Regions from separate parts of the Oceanobacillus sp. E9 genome, predicted to be linked through region 1. Evidence: riboswitches for the same ligand, from Rfam matches in the RefSeq annotation. Region 1 holds a riboswitch; the other holds the start of a gene.
The links. Region 1 has a riboswitch for S-adenosylmethionine ahead of AQ616_RS00835 (LLM class flavin-dependent oxidoreductase). Riboswitches for the same ligand answer to the same signal wherever they lie in the genome.

Region 1 (7,808 bases):
CCCAACAAATGCTAAGCACGGATTTAATCATCCAGAAGGACCTCATGCAGGTGATTTAGAGAACATCACCGTAAATGAAGACGGAACCGTTCAGGCAGAAGTTGATGCTCCAATGGTGACTTTACAAGCTGATACGGAGAATACATTGTATACAGAGCAAGGAACCTCATTAATGATTCATTCCGGTCCAGATGATTATAGGTCTCAACCATCTGGTGACGCAGGAGATCGTATTGCGTGTGGTGTAATAGGAGAATAATTAATTCCATTCTTAAACTTTAAGAGACTAGGACAAAGAATAAATGTTCCTAGTCTCTTTTCTACTTTATTATAATTGTGTTTGGTGGAAGACTGTATTTGTATATATGAGATTGGTCCTGGGTATGTCTCCATAGACCAGTATTGATACATCGTATCAAAAACGTTAAAGAAATTCGTTTATTCATTGATTAAAGTCTCCTCAATAAGTTGTTAATGCTTGTGTCGAAGTTCCTTCAACCATTTGTGCAAAATAGTCCACCTGTTTCTTTGCTCGTTGTAAGATATTATTATCGATAATAGGGATTTCGTGTTGTTTATCTATTTGTTCATCTAAAAAATATAATCCTTTGAGGTTATGTGCTTTTAAAGTTGCGAGAACAGGTTTTAATGTGTACTCAACCGCTAATAAATGTGCAGGGCTGCCCCCTGTCATAATTGGTAAGACTGGTGTGTGTTTAAGTGCATCCTGGGGCAATAGATCAATTAAAGCTTTCAAAACACCCGAATATGCTCCTTTATAGACAGGAGAACCAACGATGACACCATCTGCCACTTGGATTTTTTGGGTTATATTCTTAATAGCCGCACTTTGAAAATTCCCTGTAAATAAATCTTCATACGGCACATCTTTAACAGAAATATGGGTTACAGAAAATTTCTGTTGGATTAGTTGATCACCTAAATAATGTAAGACCTTTTCTGACCTAGATAGTTCGGAGGGGCTGCCGGACAATGTCACAATGTTGTTCATTTTACCTATCTCCTTTGAAAATAAATTAGAATATAAGAAAACCCGCGATAAGCTTAACAAATAAGAGCGTCGCGGATTTTTTTTAATCTGGGCTCTTATCTTTCAAGAAATATAACTTGCTGGAGGTAGCACCTTTCTAATGAAATTAGAGGTTGCTGAAGCGTCAACGGGCCAGGTCCCTCGGCTTCTCTTGATAAGATGTATTAATTTTTTATATATTCTAATATATCAATCCCGATAAGTCAACTTTGTTTTGTGAGGAAATTTAATTGACAATTCTATCAGCTTGTATTATTATCGTTGAAACAAACTAAATAATGAAATATCTTATCCTGAGAGGTGGAGGGACATGGCCCACAGAAGCCTCGGCAACAGGTTCTAGTTTGAATACTGTGCCAAATCCATCAAGCATTTTTATGCTTGGTAGATAAGAGAAGACGGTGACAGAGCTCTTTTCTTATCTAAGGAAAGGGCTTTTTTAGTATTATTACAACTATAGACATGGGGGATGAAAATGAAGTATGGTTTTTGGTTGCCGATTTTTGGAGGTTGGCTTCGTAATGTAGAAGATGAGCAGATGCCTCCTACGTTTGAATATGCGAAACAGGTAATTCAGCATGCTGAGGAATGGGGCTATGATACGACATTAATTGCTGAATTATATTTAAATGATATTAAAGGGATAGAAGCGAATTCTTTAGAAGCTTGGACAACAGCAGCCGGGTTAGCTGCTGTAACAAATAAAATTGAAATTATGACAGCGGTTAGACCGATATATCACAATCCAGCAGTAATTGCGAAAATGGCTGCTAATATTGACCAATTAAGTGGAGGAAGATTCACGCTAAATGTTGTTTCTGGATGGTGGTCAGAAGAAGCGAAACAATATGGTGGAGACTTCACTGAACATGATGAGCGGTACGATAGAACAATCGAATTCCTAGAGGTTTTAAAAGGACTTTGGACGGAAGGTACCTTCTCTTACTACGGGAAATTTTATCAGGTAGAGAATACGAAGTTAGCACCAAAACCTATTCAACAACCGAATCCAATTCTATATGCTGGGGGAGAAAGTGAAAAAGGGAAGCAAGTAATTTCTACTTTATGCGATGCATATGTGATGCATGGTGGAACAGTAGAAGAAATTCAAGAAAAAATAGGTAATATGAAAAATCGGAGAAATAATCTCGATAAGGAAGCATTGCAATCATTTAGTATGGCTGCCTACGTGATATGTAGAGACTCTGAGGAAGAAGCATTACAAGAGTTGGAAAGAATTACATCAATAAAAGACGAAAAAGGATATGCAGGAATGAAAGATTTTACTTCTAAATCCCAATTAGAACAACAATTACAAATAAAAGATTATTCTGTTTCGAACAGAGGGTTACGTCCGAATCTTGTAGGGACGCCTGAACAAATTGCAGAAAGAATAATAGAATATGAGAAAGTTGGTTTGGATCAGCTATTACTACAATGCTCCCCTCAATTGGAAGAGTTGGAACGATTTGCTAAGCAAGTGATGCCGAAAGTAGAAGAATTAAGAAAGAAGACATCTACGTTACACTAAAGGAGTCATGATAATGAGTAAAATTTATGTTTTACATGAAAATATGGAATGGACAGAACATCTTATAAAACGATTTAATGATTTAGAACTTCCTTATGAAGATTGGTTACTTCAAGAAGGACATATAGATTTACTGAGTGAACCACCAGAGGGAATATTTTATAATCGCATGAGCGCATCCTCTCATACAAGAGGAAATCGTTTTGCGCCAGAGTTTACAAATGCTGTGTTAGCGTGGTTAGAGTTTCATGAAAGAAAGGTTATTAATGGTAGCCGTGCCCTACAATTGGAAGTAAGTAAAGTTCAACAATACTTGGAACTTGAGAGGTTTGGTGTAAAAACGCCAAAAACAGCTGTAGCAGTTGGAAAAGAGAATATCTTAAAAGCAGCAGAACAATTTGAAGGAAAAAGTTTTATTACCAAGCATAACCGAGCAGGAAAGGGATTAGGTGTACAATTATTCCGATCAACGCAAGCTCTTCAATCGTATGTGAATAGTAGTAATTTTGAAGAACCGATAGATGGTGTAACGTTATTGCAAGAATATATTGTTTCTCCAGAGTCTTATATTACACGTTGTGAGTTTGTAGATGGGAAATTTGTATATGCTGTGAAAGTGGATACTTCAGAAGGATTTGAGCTATGTCCAGCAGATGCTTGTTCTGTGGAAGACTTATTTTGTCCAGCTGGAGAAGAACCTGAAAAACCTGCAAAATTTCAAGTTCGGGAAGGATTTAATCACCCAATAATAGAACAATACGAGAAAGTTTTAGCAGCAAATGATATTCAAATCGCTGGAATCGAATTTATAGAAGATGCGAATGGAAATATTTTTACGTACGATATTAATACCAACACAAATTATAATTCAGAAGCAGAAGAAAACTATGGAACTTACGGAATGTTGGAAGTTGCGAAATTTTTAGAAAGAGAATTAGAACAACTAAAAGTTAAGTAGTAAAAGAGAAGATGTAGAGATAACGAGCAATGATTTGGATCTTGGTAACAAGACAAAATGATTGCTCGTTTTTTTGTTAGATATTTCATAAACCGAATAATTAGTAACTCTAAAATTAGGAGAGTCGATTGATTTTAATTATTAAAAAATTCTTGTATAATAACATCGTAATCTAACTAAACATAGAGGGAAGTTTTTTTATGGTGCAAGAAGTAAATACTAAAACTGACTTGGGTAAAGAGAAAATTTGGTCTAGGGACTTTCTATTTATTTGGATAGCGAATTTTTTTATTTTCCTAGGATTCCAGATGACATTACCAACGATTCCATTATTTGTAAAAGAACTTGGCGGTAGTGATCAAATGGTCGGTATTATTGTTGGTATATTTACATTTTCAGCATTACTGATTCGTCCCTATGCAGGGCATGCTTTAGAATCGAAGGGAAGAGGATTTGTTTATTTGTTAGGCTTAGGCATTTTTGTCATATCTGTGGGAGCTTATGCATTTACAGCAAGTCTTGTATTACTTGTCATTATTCGTATTGTCCAAGGAATCGGCTGGGGATTTTCTACAACTGCCGGTGGAACTGTTGCAACTGATCTTATACCGCCAAAGCGTCGAGGCGAAGGTATGGGTTATTTTGGTTTATCAGGAAATATTGCATTAGCATTTGGTCCATCCCTAGGATTAACATTAGCTGGTATTATTTCGTTTAGTCAGTTATTTTTATTTTGTGCAGTATTTGGTTTAATTGCATTATTATTTGCCTTGAAAATTCACTATAAAAAAGTGAATTTATCACCGCATAAAACACAAGTAGCTCGATTTGATGTGTTTGAAAAATCTGCTATACAACCTTCCATTCTCTTATTTTTTATTACATTTGCATTTGGAGGAATTGCTACATTCTTACCCTTACATGCAATGGAAAAAGGAGTAGAAGGCATTCATTTGTATTTCTTGATTTTTGCTATTTTTATTATGATATCTCGTACATTTTCTGGTCGAATTTATGACCGGAAAGGACATAAATATATATTTTTACCAGCAGCAGTATTGATTTTTGTTTCCATGTTGCTGTTATCTTGGTTACCTAGTACGGCTATTCTATTGACGGCAGCTGGATGTTTTGGATTAGGATTCGGAGCGGTCCAACCAGCTTTACAAGCATGGGCTGTAAATAAAGCACCTAATGATCGGAAAGGAATGGCTAATGCAACGTTTTTCTCTTCATTTGATTTGGGAGTAGGGATTGGCGCAATTTTGTTTGGACAAATTGCTTCCTGGTTTAACTATGCTTCGATTTACTTAACTGCAGCAGGATCAATTGTAATTTCAATGCTTATTTATATTTTCATAGTGCTTAAATCGAAAGAGAAACTTGCGTAATTCGTATAAAAATGGGTATTTTTACTATATAATAGAAGAAATCGGTCAAAAAAGGTGGGTTAATAAGCTTTGAAAAGTATTAAAGATATTGATATACAAAAACTATTTCCTTCTGCATTTTATAAGCGGGGATTAACCTATTATAAAAATGACCAAGTAAAAGACGTTGTATTTGATCGTAACCATAATGTTTGGACTGCGACAGTACAAGGTTCAGAGGATTATTTTGTTGAAATTGGTTTAACTGATATGGAGAAAGGTTCCATTGATACATTTTGTGATTGTCCTGCTTTTGAAACATTTGGTTCTTGTAAGCATATTGTAGCAACATTAATTGCTATAACAGCTATAGAAAAAAATGGAGGTACGTCCATAAGACAACCAAATTTTTATCGCTCGAGCAGGTTTATTGAAGCGATGAGTAATATTTTAACCCCGTTAGATGCTGTAGAAGAAGAGAATTATTCTAAATCAGAAATGTCGGTAGAGTATATAGGAAGCTGGACGTATGATCGACGATTACAGTTAGAAATAAAAACGGGAGAACAACATCGTTATGTCGTTCGAAATGTAGCTTCTTTTTTAGATGCGGTACAGGATCAAGAACCGTTTTCATTTACGAAGAAGTTTACTTATGAACCGTCCATACATTCTTTTGCTGAAGCGGATATGGAGATCCTTCGTATATTGCATGATCTTTGTAAGAACGAAGAATTGTATGATAGCTATACATTTGGGGGGAAAAGTACAGATAGAAGGTATGTAACTATTCCACCTTATGTAGTGAAAGATTTATTATTTAAGCTTGTAGATCGTAATTTTTATATTGTTGATAATGTGAGCCAGTATAAGGATATACAATTGCAAGAGGCTGAACTTCCCTTTCAATTTTATATAACAAAACAAGATGAGCATGTTGTTCTGTCTATGTCTGAATTAAAAGAGACTATCTTTTTTCCTTTATATAATATTCTGTTTCAGCAAGGAATCTTTTATTTTCCAACCTATGAGCAAATTCCAGTTTTACAACAGATGGAAAAGTTCCGATTTGAAGATATGAATTTTGATGTACCAAAAGAACAAACTGATACATTCCTATCTGAAGTTATGCCTTCACTTCAACGCGTTGGTGATATTGATATGGATGAGCAACTATCTGATGAACTTATCAAAGCTCCATTACGAGCAAAATGTCACTTGGAATTAAGAGAGGGATTGATAATTGGGAAGTTAGAATACCATTATGGTTCTCATAGTATTGACCCTTTCCAAGGGAAAAAAGATCATCAGGTCATGATTATTCGAGATGTACCGCAGGAAAAATTAATCATGAAATATATTGAAGATGCAAACTTTAGATATAACGGAAAAGAACTGTATATGGATGCGGGAGAAGAAGATTTATATAATTTTCTTTATCATGTCTTACCGTATCTAGATAACTATGTTGAGTTATTTTTATCATCCGAATTCAGAGGATTGTTTATAGAAAATGAGCCAGAACCATATACTAGTGTTCGAATGGAAGGGCAATCGAACTTATTAGAAATCGGTTTTAATATTGATGGAATAAACGATAATGAAGTAAATAAGATACTGCAAGCTGTAATTGAACGGAAGCGATTTTTTCGACTGCAATCAGGTCAGATGATGAATCTGGAGACGGAAGAATTTAGTTCGATGCAGCGCTTGTTTAATGATATGAGGATTTCAAAAGACGAGTTATTAGATGGTACGATTCATATGCCCGCATACCGTGGTTCGCAGTTAGATGATTTAATTGAAACAAAAAAACATTATGATCCACATTTTCGAGAATTATTAAGTCACCTCCATTCACCCGAAGAGCAGGTATATGAGATCCCTGAAAACGTTCAAGCAACCTTACGAAGTTATCAAAAAGTAGGCTATCAGTGGTTTAAGTCTTTGAGTCAGTATCATTTAGGTGGTATATTAGCAGATGATATGGGATTAGGTAAGACATTACAAAGTATTACGTATTTGGTATCTGAATCAGCAGGGGAAACAATTGGGCCACACTTGATTGTTGTTCCATCATCCGTAGTTTATAATTGGAAAAATGAATTAGAGAAGTTTGCCCCTCACTTACAGGTAGCAGTGTTGACAGGAAACCCTGTCGAACGTCATCAAGTTATGTCAGAGTCAACCAATAAGGACATATGGATAACATCCTATGCAACATTACGTCAGGATATTGAATTTTATAAGGAAATAACGTTCCAGACATTATTACTGGATGAGGCACAATATATAAAAAATTATCAAACAAAAACTTCTCGGGCTATTCGACAAATTAAAGCAACAAGACGATTTGCATTAAGTGGTACCCCTATTGAGAACTCGATAGAAGAGCTATGGTCCATATTTCAAGTTGTACTACCAGGGTTGATGCCCGATCAACGGTCGTTTAAACAGCTAGATCCTAAAAAAATTGCCGCAATAACTCGACCTTTTATCTTACGAAGATTAAAGCAAGATGTTTTAAAAGAGTTACCTGAGAAAATTGAATCTGTACATGTCTCTGAATTAACGAGGGAACAAAAAGATCTATACGTTGGCTATTTACGACAGGTTCAGCAGGATGCAGTCCAATCATTTAAAGAAAATGGATTCCAACAAAACAGAATGAAAATTCTTGCTGGATTAACTCGTCTAAGACAAATATGTTGTCATCCTTCCATGTTTATTGAAAACTATGAAGGAGCGTCTGGAAAGCTCGAGCAATTAATGGAAACAATCCAGACTGCATTAGATAACGGCAAGCGATTGTTGATTTTTTCTCAATTTACAAGTATGCATGAAATTATTCAGCAGCGGTTGAACAGAGAAGGTTATGGATACTTTTATCTTCATGGT
Region 2 (7,808 bases), on a different contig from region 1:
TGGATTACTAACACAATTCGCTACAGACCTGGATGTACCAGTATCTACTACAGGACTTTTATTAAGTGTTTATGCTATTAGCGTTGCTGTATTCGGACCTATCTTACGGATGGTTACAGTAAAGTACTCACCTAAACCCTTATTAATTGGATTAATATCTATATTTATTATAAGTAATATCGTTGCAGCACTAGCTCCAAATTTTGAAGTGCTTCTATTATCAAGATTGCTGTCAGCAACGATGCATGCACCTTTCTTTGGTTTAACCATGAGTCTTGCTGTTGAAATTTCTAAACCAGAAAAAAGAACTAGTGCCATAGCTGCTGTTCAAGGTGGGTTAACTATTGCTGTTATGCTTGGTGTTCCATTCGGATCGTTTGTTGGTGGTTTTTTTGATTGGAGACTTGTTTTTTGGATTATAGCCTTATTAGGTGCGATTACTTTAATTGGTTTACTTTTAGTTACTCCGAACATTAGGCCAGCAGAACAACCGAAACTTAGAAAAGAATTAACCGTATTAAAAAATAAAAATGTACTAATGATCATTGCGGTTATTGTCTTTGGTTTTTCTGGTGTTTTCACTGCATATACGTTTAAAGAACCTATGTTAAGAGAAATTGCTGGTTTTGGCGTGACAGGTGTCACAATCGGGCTGTTTTTATTTGGGCTAGGAGCAGTTATTGGCAATTTTGTCTCGGGAAGAATTCATCCTTCAAAGTTAACCGAACGTTTAATCGTTACCTTAGCAATACTTGGTGCAGTGCTATTTTTATTTACATTTTTATTATCTGTACCATTTCTTGCTTATGTTGCATGTTTTCTATTTGGAGCAGGAACATTCGGAACCACTCCAATTCTAAACTCAAAAATTATTCTAGCTGCTACAGAAGCACCAGCTCTATCTGGTACCATTGCCGCTTCCGTTTTTAATCTGGCAAATTCTATTGGTGCAACATTAGGAAGTTTACTATTAAATTCTGGTTTTTCTTTTTCACAAATCACATTTGTTGCAGCTGGAATGATATTATTCGGTATGCTATTGATGATAATAACGCATAAGATAGAAGATAAATCATTATTCTCTATTGCTACTGATAAATAGGTTTTACAAAAGAGGAGACTCTTCGGAATAGAGTCTCCTCTTTAATATTATTTATAATTCCACTCTTCCCGTAAAATCCCCATACGTATAGAGTCGTAATACTCTCCATTATAATAACGGACTTTACGTATTTTTCCTTCCATCATCATTCCTAACTTTTCAGCAACACGAATCATCCTCTTATTTCCAGACCATGTAGTCAAACCTACTCTAACTACAGGCAATTGATCAAATAGATGGTTTATCCATAACTTTAAAGCTCTTGTTCCATAGCCTTTACCCCAATTATTGCCTTCATAAAAGATAATCCCCATCTCTAGCCAATTCTTTTGTTCATCTTCATAATAGTAAGAAACTGTACCATATACATCATTATCTACACAAATTATCCATCTAGATTTAGTATCAATCCATGAGTCAGATTCTTTCAAGAAACGTTCATAAGAAATACTTTTATGGGAGAAGTATGGAGCATCCCATTGCTTCCACTCGGGTTTATCTTCTTTGTAAATTAATTCCCATAGACGTTTCAAATCTTTTTCTTTAATTGGCCGTATTGTCAACTCTCGATCTTTATACATGTGTATCCTCTTTTCATTAAAATTTATACTACCAACGATTAAAAAGAAGATTAAAAGAATCAAACTACTTTTCAATCACCTTTTTAACTGAAATCTGGTTCATTGCTATCACACCTTTCAAAATTTAAGTAAAACATCTTTCCTTTAAATATTCACCTATACGCACCTTTATTATTAGCTAAAATAACTGCTAAGACAGTACCCCACAGAAATGTAACACCATAAAACATACGTTGAAGTAGTCCTGCTGGTAAAGGGATAAAGATAAGTAGCACAATAAAAACTACTAAAATGATGAGAGAAACCAATATGCAATAAGTCCACCATTTCCCTCTGACTAATAATTTTCCAAATAACCATAACCCAATTAAAAAAGTCACCATTCCTAACTGTGCAAAAATAGAATGCCAGAATAAATTTACATCTGCAGGAATAAATCCAGAAACAATATTTCCTAATGCTAATAACAATAAACAAATAGTACCTATCCGATTCTTTTTATTTTGTTCTAGCTGTTGAGAAAGATATAGTATCCCTATTGAAAATGTAATCCCGTTAACAATAAATAATATATTCATCCAAAAATGATAAGGAGAGCAAATATCATAAGCTGCTAAAGCATAGGTATATTCGCCACAACTCGTAACTCCCAAATCACTCATTGCATGATCCATCAAACTATACGGAGCGATGGAAGACATCACAAAAAAAGGTTCAATTACAAAATACATACAAGTAAGAATCCAACTTGTTATACCAACATTTTTAGAGATTTTCATTCCAATTACTCCTTATATTTATCCCGTTTGTTACAAGCAGAATATCCTAAGTTTTACTTAATAAAATTAAAGAGATCTGTTTGTTGTTAATCGGTACTAAGTATTATTTCTATATTCATATCCTATTTTCCTTTTATATTTTCATATGAATAAATTTAGTATGGATTATAGGAAATACTTGGCTTTGATTGTATTGGAAGACGACGACTCGTGGTCAGAAAAAAAGAGCTTGAAAATCCAGTAGGAAAAGTGGTTTTCTTTAACCTAGTTAGTTAAAGCCGTGCCTGCTAAAAAGCTGCCGTCTGCAAAGAAAATTAAACTGATCACCATTTAATATGAAATTGATTAAAAAAGAGAACCCAATTAATATCGGATTCTCTACTTGCTTGCAAATATATTAGTGTGCGATCATCTCATGAACGATATCTTCTTCACTCATTTCAGATGGATAGTATGTTGGCCAGTGTTCGACTTCTTCTAACAACGCTTGTCTGTCATCCCCCCAATAAAGGTGGAAATGTCCAGAATCAGTTGGGAATATTGAATGATCGCTAAATTGAATATAAATTGGTAAGCCTTCAGACTCTTCATCTAGTTTAAATATAAATCTTACTCCTCGATTTCCTGCTTCATAATTTAAAATTTCATACCCATCATATTGGTACTCACCAGTTTGTTCTTCTTCTCCCTCAAAGAAAGTTACTTCATTACCATTAATGACAATTCTATTTACGTCAGTTACATAACCAGTTTCATAATAATCCTTGTATTCTTCTTCTGTCATGTCATCACTTTCTTCAGCTTTGTGTGCATAGACTTCATCTAGTGTACCATTTTGATGTAATGGATATACAGATTGCCAATCGCCTTCCCAGTCTCCTAAAGTACGATCTTCTACTTGTTCATCTTCAAAATAACCATTATAAATTTGTTCAGATTCTTCATCATGCGCATGACTATGTCCATGCCCGTGATCATCTATTACAACTTCTATAACTTCTGATTGAGCATAAGGTTCATGATTATCATTAAACAATACTGCTATAATTTGTTGTCCATCAGTTTCCGCATCACCAAAAAATTTCGTATCATCTAATTCTGGTACTGCTTCCCATTCATCACTGGATGAATCTCTTATGTACCAATGCCAATGATCAAATTCACTATCTTCTTCAAGCTCTGCAGTTAATTTGATTAAATCACCTGTATGATAATGATCAGATACTCCATTAATATTTACTTTTTCTGGTGCATCTCCAATCTCTACCTCATGATTATGATCATTTTCTTCTTCAGCATTTGCTCCTTCTTCGGAATTATCATCTGCTGATTGACAGCCCATTATAAATAGTAGACTTAGTAATAGAACACTAAATCTCTTTCCCCATATTTTTCTCATAATGATTCTCTCCTTTATTAAATCGTAACAGTTACGACTCGTAATGATTACGATTTAAATTATACATAGCAGTTATATGACCGTCAAGATAATTTTTAAATAAAATAAAAAAAGTCTCTACCTGAGACTTTCGTTTTTTTTAAACTAAACAATTATTATCTAAATTTCTTTCCAGATATTATATGCCAATGAAGGTGTTTTGAATCTTGATAATTACCTAGGTTTGTAATGACACGACACGCGCCATCTTCTTCCTTTACCATAGTTGCAACCTGCTTGATTACAAAAAACAACTCCAATAATAAATCATTATCTTTTTCTTCCAAAGAAAGAAGAGAGTCAATATGAACTTTCGGGATGGCAACTATATGAGTGGGCCAATATGGATTTGTATGATGGTACGCTAATACATTTTCTGTTTCCACGACCTTCTCCACTAACGTATTACCACTTAAAACTTCATCACAATAAAAATCTTCCATCATATACTCCCCCTCCATATTTTCTGATCATTATTTTGTACCATAGAAGATAAATGATGATGATTCTTCACTTGCCTCTTTTAATTCCCAATCTCCATAACATTTAACATCAGAAAATCCTGATTTTTCTAAGGCAACCTTTACTTCTTTTTGATTACGAAATCGCAATTGCAGTTTTTCACGTTGGATAACCTCTCCAGACTTAACACTTTTTACAGTTTCATAGAACGTAAATATTTGTTTTTCGTCCATTCCATCGTATTCGGTCCAAATTTCTAATTCTTCTCCTGTCTTAGGATGTGTTGCAATATCGGGTGTTTTATCTGCCATCCATTTTTTCCACACTTCAGCCTTTGGATTACGTGTATCAAATATGAAAGAACCGCCTTCTTTCAATGAACGAAAAACATCACTTGTTACTTGCTCCCAATCCACATCTGTAAGAAACACTTGCGCAACATTTGCAGTCATAATCACCACATCATATGTGTTTGTCTTTAGATCCCCACTATCTCCAATAATCCATTCAACTTGATTGGATGTTTGTTTCGTCTTAGCAAGCTCAATTGCTTCTTTATTTGGATCGATTGCGGTTATATCAAATCCTGCTTTAGCAAAATGTAAGGTGAGCCTTCCTGTTCCACAACCTAGATCAGCTAGATTTTTCCCTTTTATCTCTTTTAATAGGGAAAGAAAAAATGTATCGTCTTCACCAAACCTATTTAATTGATCATAAACTAGCGGAATCATATATTACCTCGCTTTACTGTCTTTTTAGTCTCTTACCGAAAATCACAAATGCTTTTCCATCTTCATTTGGATAAAATTGCTCTTTTACTAGTTCCCAATGCTGGTTCTTATAAAATTGTATAGCAGTCATATTATCTTGTTGTGTTGTCAAAATTGCTGTAGTTGTTTTGGCACCTTTTAACAGACTGTCTAATAATTCTCTTCCATATCCTAACTTTCGATAATATGAGTCCACGATTATTTCAACAACTTCATAGCAGTTGGAGAGCCAATCTTGATACTCCTGTTGATTCAGATGATTAGCAATAAGATCATGGTAATATTGACCTTTCAATGAAAAATAACCATAAGCAAAACCAATTAACTTATTTTCTTCCGATAGAATCATATGCCCTTGAAAACCATCATAGTCCATATGTTTCTTTATTCGTTGGAATATCCCTTCAGAATCTTGTCTCCAAACTTTACTATATAATGTGGAAATTAAGTTAACATCCTCTTCACTATGTATTGATTTAAAGTTTATTTGCATACCAGTCACCTCCAACAGACTACACTCCATTTTATCATTCAATTCAGAAAAATACATAATTCTCATTCATTTAATAATATATAATATCTATTAGGGGTGTGATTGTATATGAAGATTTTTAGAATAATGATAAATTACATCAGTATAATATTTATGTTAGTATTTTCCAGTTCTTGTGATAGCACTTCTATTAATAACATTCGAAATGCCAAATTTTAAACTCAGGATAGCCTTATTGGAAATATACAGACAATAAACAATGATATTGCTATTGTTAAAGTAACTAAAGGGTCAATTTTAAATTCTGGAAATCAAGTAACTGTTGATTTATCTGTAGAAGAAGAAATTACTTTTGAAGTAAGTGATAAAGTTGAAGTCGGATTTACTGGAGAAGTCAGAGAGATTGGTCCGCCAGTCGGAATAGACACTATCTATGTAAAAGTAATTGATAATTAAGTAATTTGCTATGAGTAATACATTTGATGTAAAAATGGAATAAAAAAACCTCGCAAATGCGAGGGTGATGTTTTTATCAACATATAGTTAGAAATTCTCCCAATGAATGGCACTTTTACCAGCATGTGGGTGATCATTAAATTGAAGCTTAAAGTATTCGTATTCTAACTCTGCGGTAGTAAGCTCATAAAGATGTTTGTTCCCTTTTTTAAAATGATTAGATGCAATTAATTTCTCAATTAATTCGTTTTTTCTTCTTTCTGATTCATCTTCATTCCAGAAAGCCATATTTAAATCCTCCTCTTCTATAAGTATGATCATGGCAAAGATAAGAAGAGAGAATTTGTATATTACGATAACCTCAACTTATCTTTCAAGCTAATGCTTGCAGGATTTAGCACAGATAGATGCACTCTGTTGCTGAGGTTTCAACGGGCCAGTCCCTCCACCTCTCTTGATAAGTATATTTTTATAAACTTAATTATAAACTCATTAATCCGATTTGTCTACTGCGATTTAATTCTGCAATCTATATATCATAAATTGATTTGTTTCATTCATTTTTCTATGATAGGTGATATCGATTACTAATCCAGTTTACTGCTTCTGTAAGATTCTCTGCAACAAAATCAAGTTCAATTTCTTTTAGTTTTTCAAAATGGTCATGAAGCGTTGACATTCCTGCCCCTGTTTTTACTAATATCTTTACTGAATTTGTTTTGGAAGCTGCTACCATATCACTCCATCTATCGCCAATTACAACACAGTTATTTAAATTTAACTGATATTTATAAGTAGCTTCTTTTAACATACCAGTACTAGGTTTTCGGCATTTACAGCCTTCTTTATGATGATGTGGACATAGAAATACATCATCAAAACCAAATCCCATTAATTCTTTATAGAAATCTTCTTTACTCGCCTCTCCCAATGAAATACCTGGTTGATTGGTAAATGAAAACACTTGAACAAATTGTTTAAGATAATCTATATTCTTTTTCGAATTCGTAAACAACTTAAAGTCATCTGGATAATGTACCTTATCATCTCCACCAATGGTCCCATCCCTATCTAAAAACACTGCTTCAAGCTTTTTGTTTATCATGACTCCCTCATCCCAAAAATGGAAGAAATATTTAAAGTAACCGTTAAAGCCAATAGTATTGCAGATATCAAAACTGTGCTACCTGAAACATCCATTAAAGCTGACCAATCCTGAATTTTCACGAGGTGATGCTGATAAAATAACTGAAAACATATTGCAATAGAACATGCACTTAGACTTACTAACATTAGAATAATTTTTTTCAATTTATGTTTATGTGTGGATAATAGATTGATAACGGGAAGAATTAATGCTATTATCCCTAATATTACACTTGCTAGATTTAATATTGCCATTGCTAGTTTTCCCCCTTTTATTAAATAGACGTAGATTTATTTATAATAGACGCAAAATTTTAATAAATACTCAATTTAGATTATTGTAGAACTTTATAGCTATTTAAGGAGAGCCGAAAATGAAATTCACTTTAGAAATCATCCGTATACTCATAATTTTTGGTCTATTGGGATTTATTTTCAATAAAGCTATTATGTTTATCTATTCATCCATCGGTATTCAATTAGATAATTATTATGGAGGATTAATTGCTGGTATTGGTATCATTATTTCTATTTTTGTATTATATCGGAACAAATTACAATTCTCTGGATTTTATAAAAGT

Region 2: another riboswitch for S-adenosylmethionine. It lies ahead of AQ616_RS11795 (Fur-regulated basic protein FbpA); the one in region 1 lies ahead of AQ616_RS00835 (LLM class flavin-dependent oxidoreductase).

Annotation. Positions count from the first base shown of each region.
Region 1 covers NZ_LSNA01000001.1:186,523-194,330, reverse strand. The annotation lists gene AQ616_RS00845 (superoxide dismutase family protein) at 1-259, shown strand, start outside; gene ssuE (NADPH-dependent FMN reductase) at 461-1,012, opposite strand; SAM riboswitch class I at 1,105-1,212, opposite strand; SAM riboswitch class I at 1,337-1,446, shown strand; gene AQ616_RS00835 (LLM class flavin-dependent oxidoreductase) at 1,527-2,582, shown strand; gene AQ616_RS00830 (ATP-grasp domain-containing protein) at 2,596-3,540, shown strand; gene AQ616_RS00825 (MFS transporter) at 3,741-4,931, shown strand; gene AQ616_RS00820 (DEAD/DEAH box helicase) at 5,001-7,808, shown strand, end outside.
Region 2 covers NZ_LSNA01000007.1:441,040-448,847, reverse strand. The annotation lists gene AQ616_RS11830 (MFS transporter) at 1-1,102, shown strand, start outside; gene AQ616_RS11825 (GNAT family N-acetyltransferase) at 1,150-1,683, opposite strand; gene AQ616_RS11820 (DUF998 domain-containing protein) at 1,836-2,462, opposite strand; gene AQ616_RS11815 (ZinT family metal-binding protein) at 2,860-3,861, opposite strand; gene AQ616_RS11810 (HIT domain-containing protein) at 4,017-4,346, opposite strand; gene AQ616_RS11805 (class I SAM-dependent methyltransferase) at 4,374-5,093, opposite strand; gene AQ616_RS11800 (GNAT family N-acetyltransferase) at 5,107-5,625, opposite strand; gene AQ616_RS11795 (Fur-regulated basic protein FbpA) at 6,169-6,369, opposite strand; SAM riboswitch class I at 6,445-6,545, opposite strand; gene AQ616_RS11790 (HAD-IIIA family hydrolase) at 6,647-7,186, opposite strand; gene AQ616_RS11785 (hypothetical protein) at 7,183-7,482, opposite strand; gene AQ616_RS11780 (hypothetical protein) at 7,602-7,808, shown strand, end outside.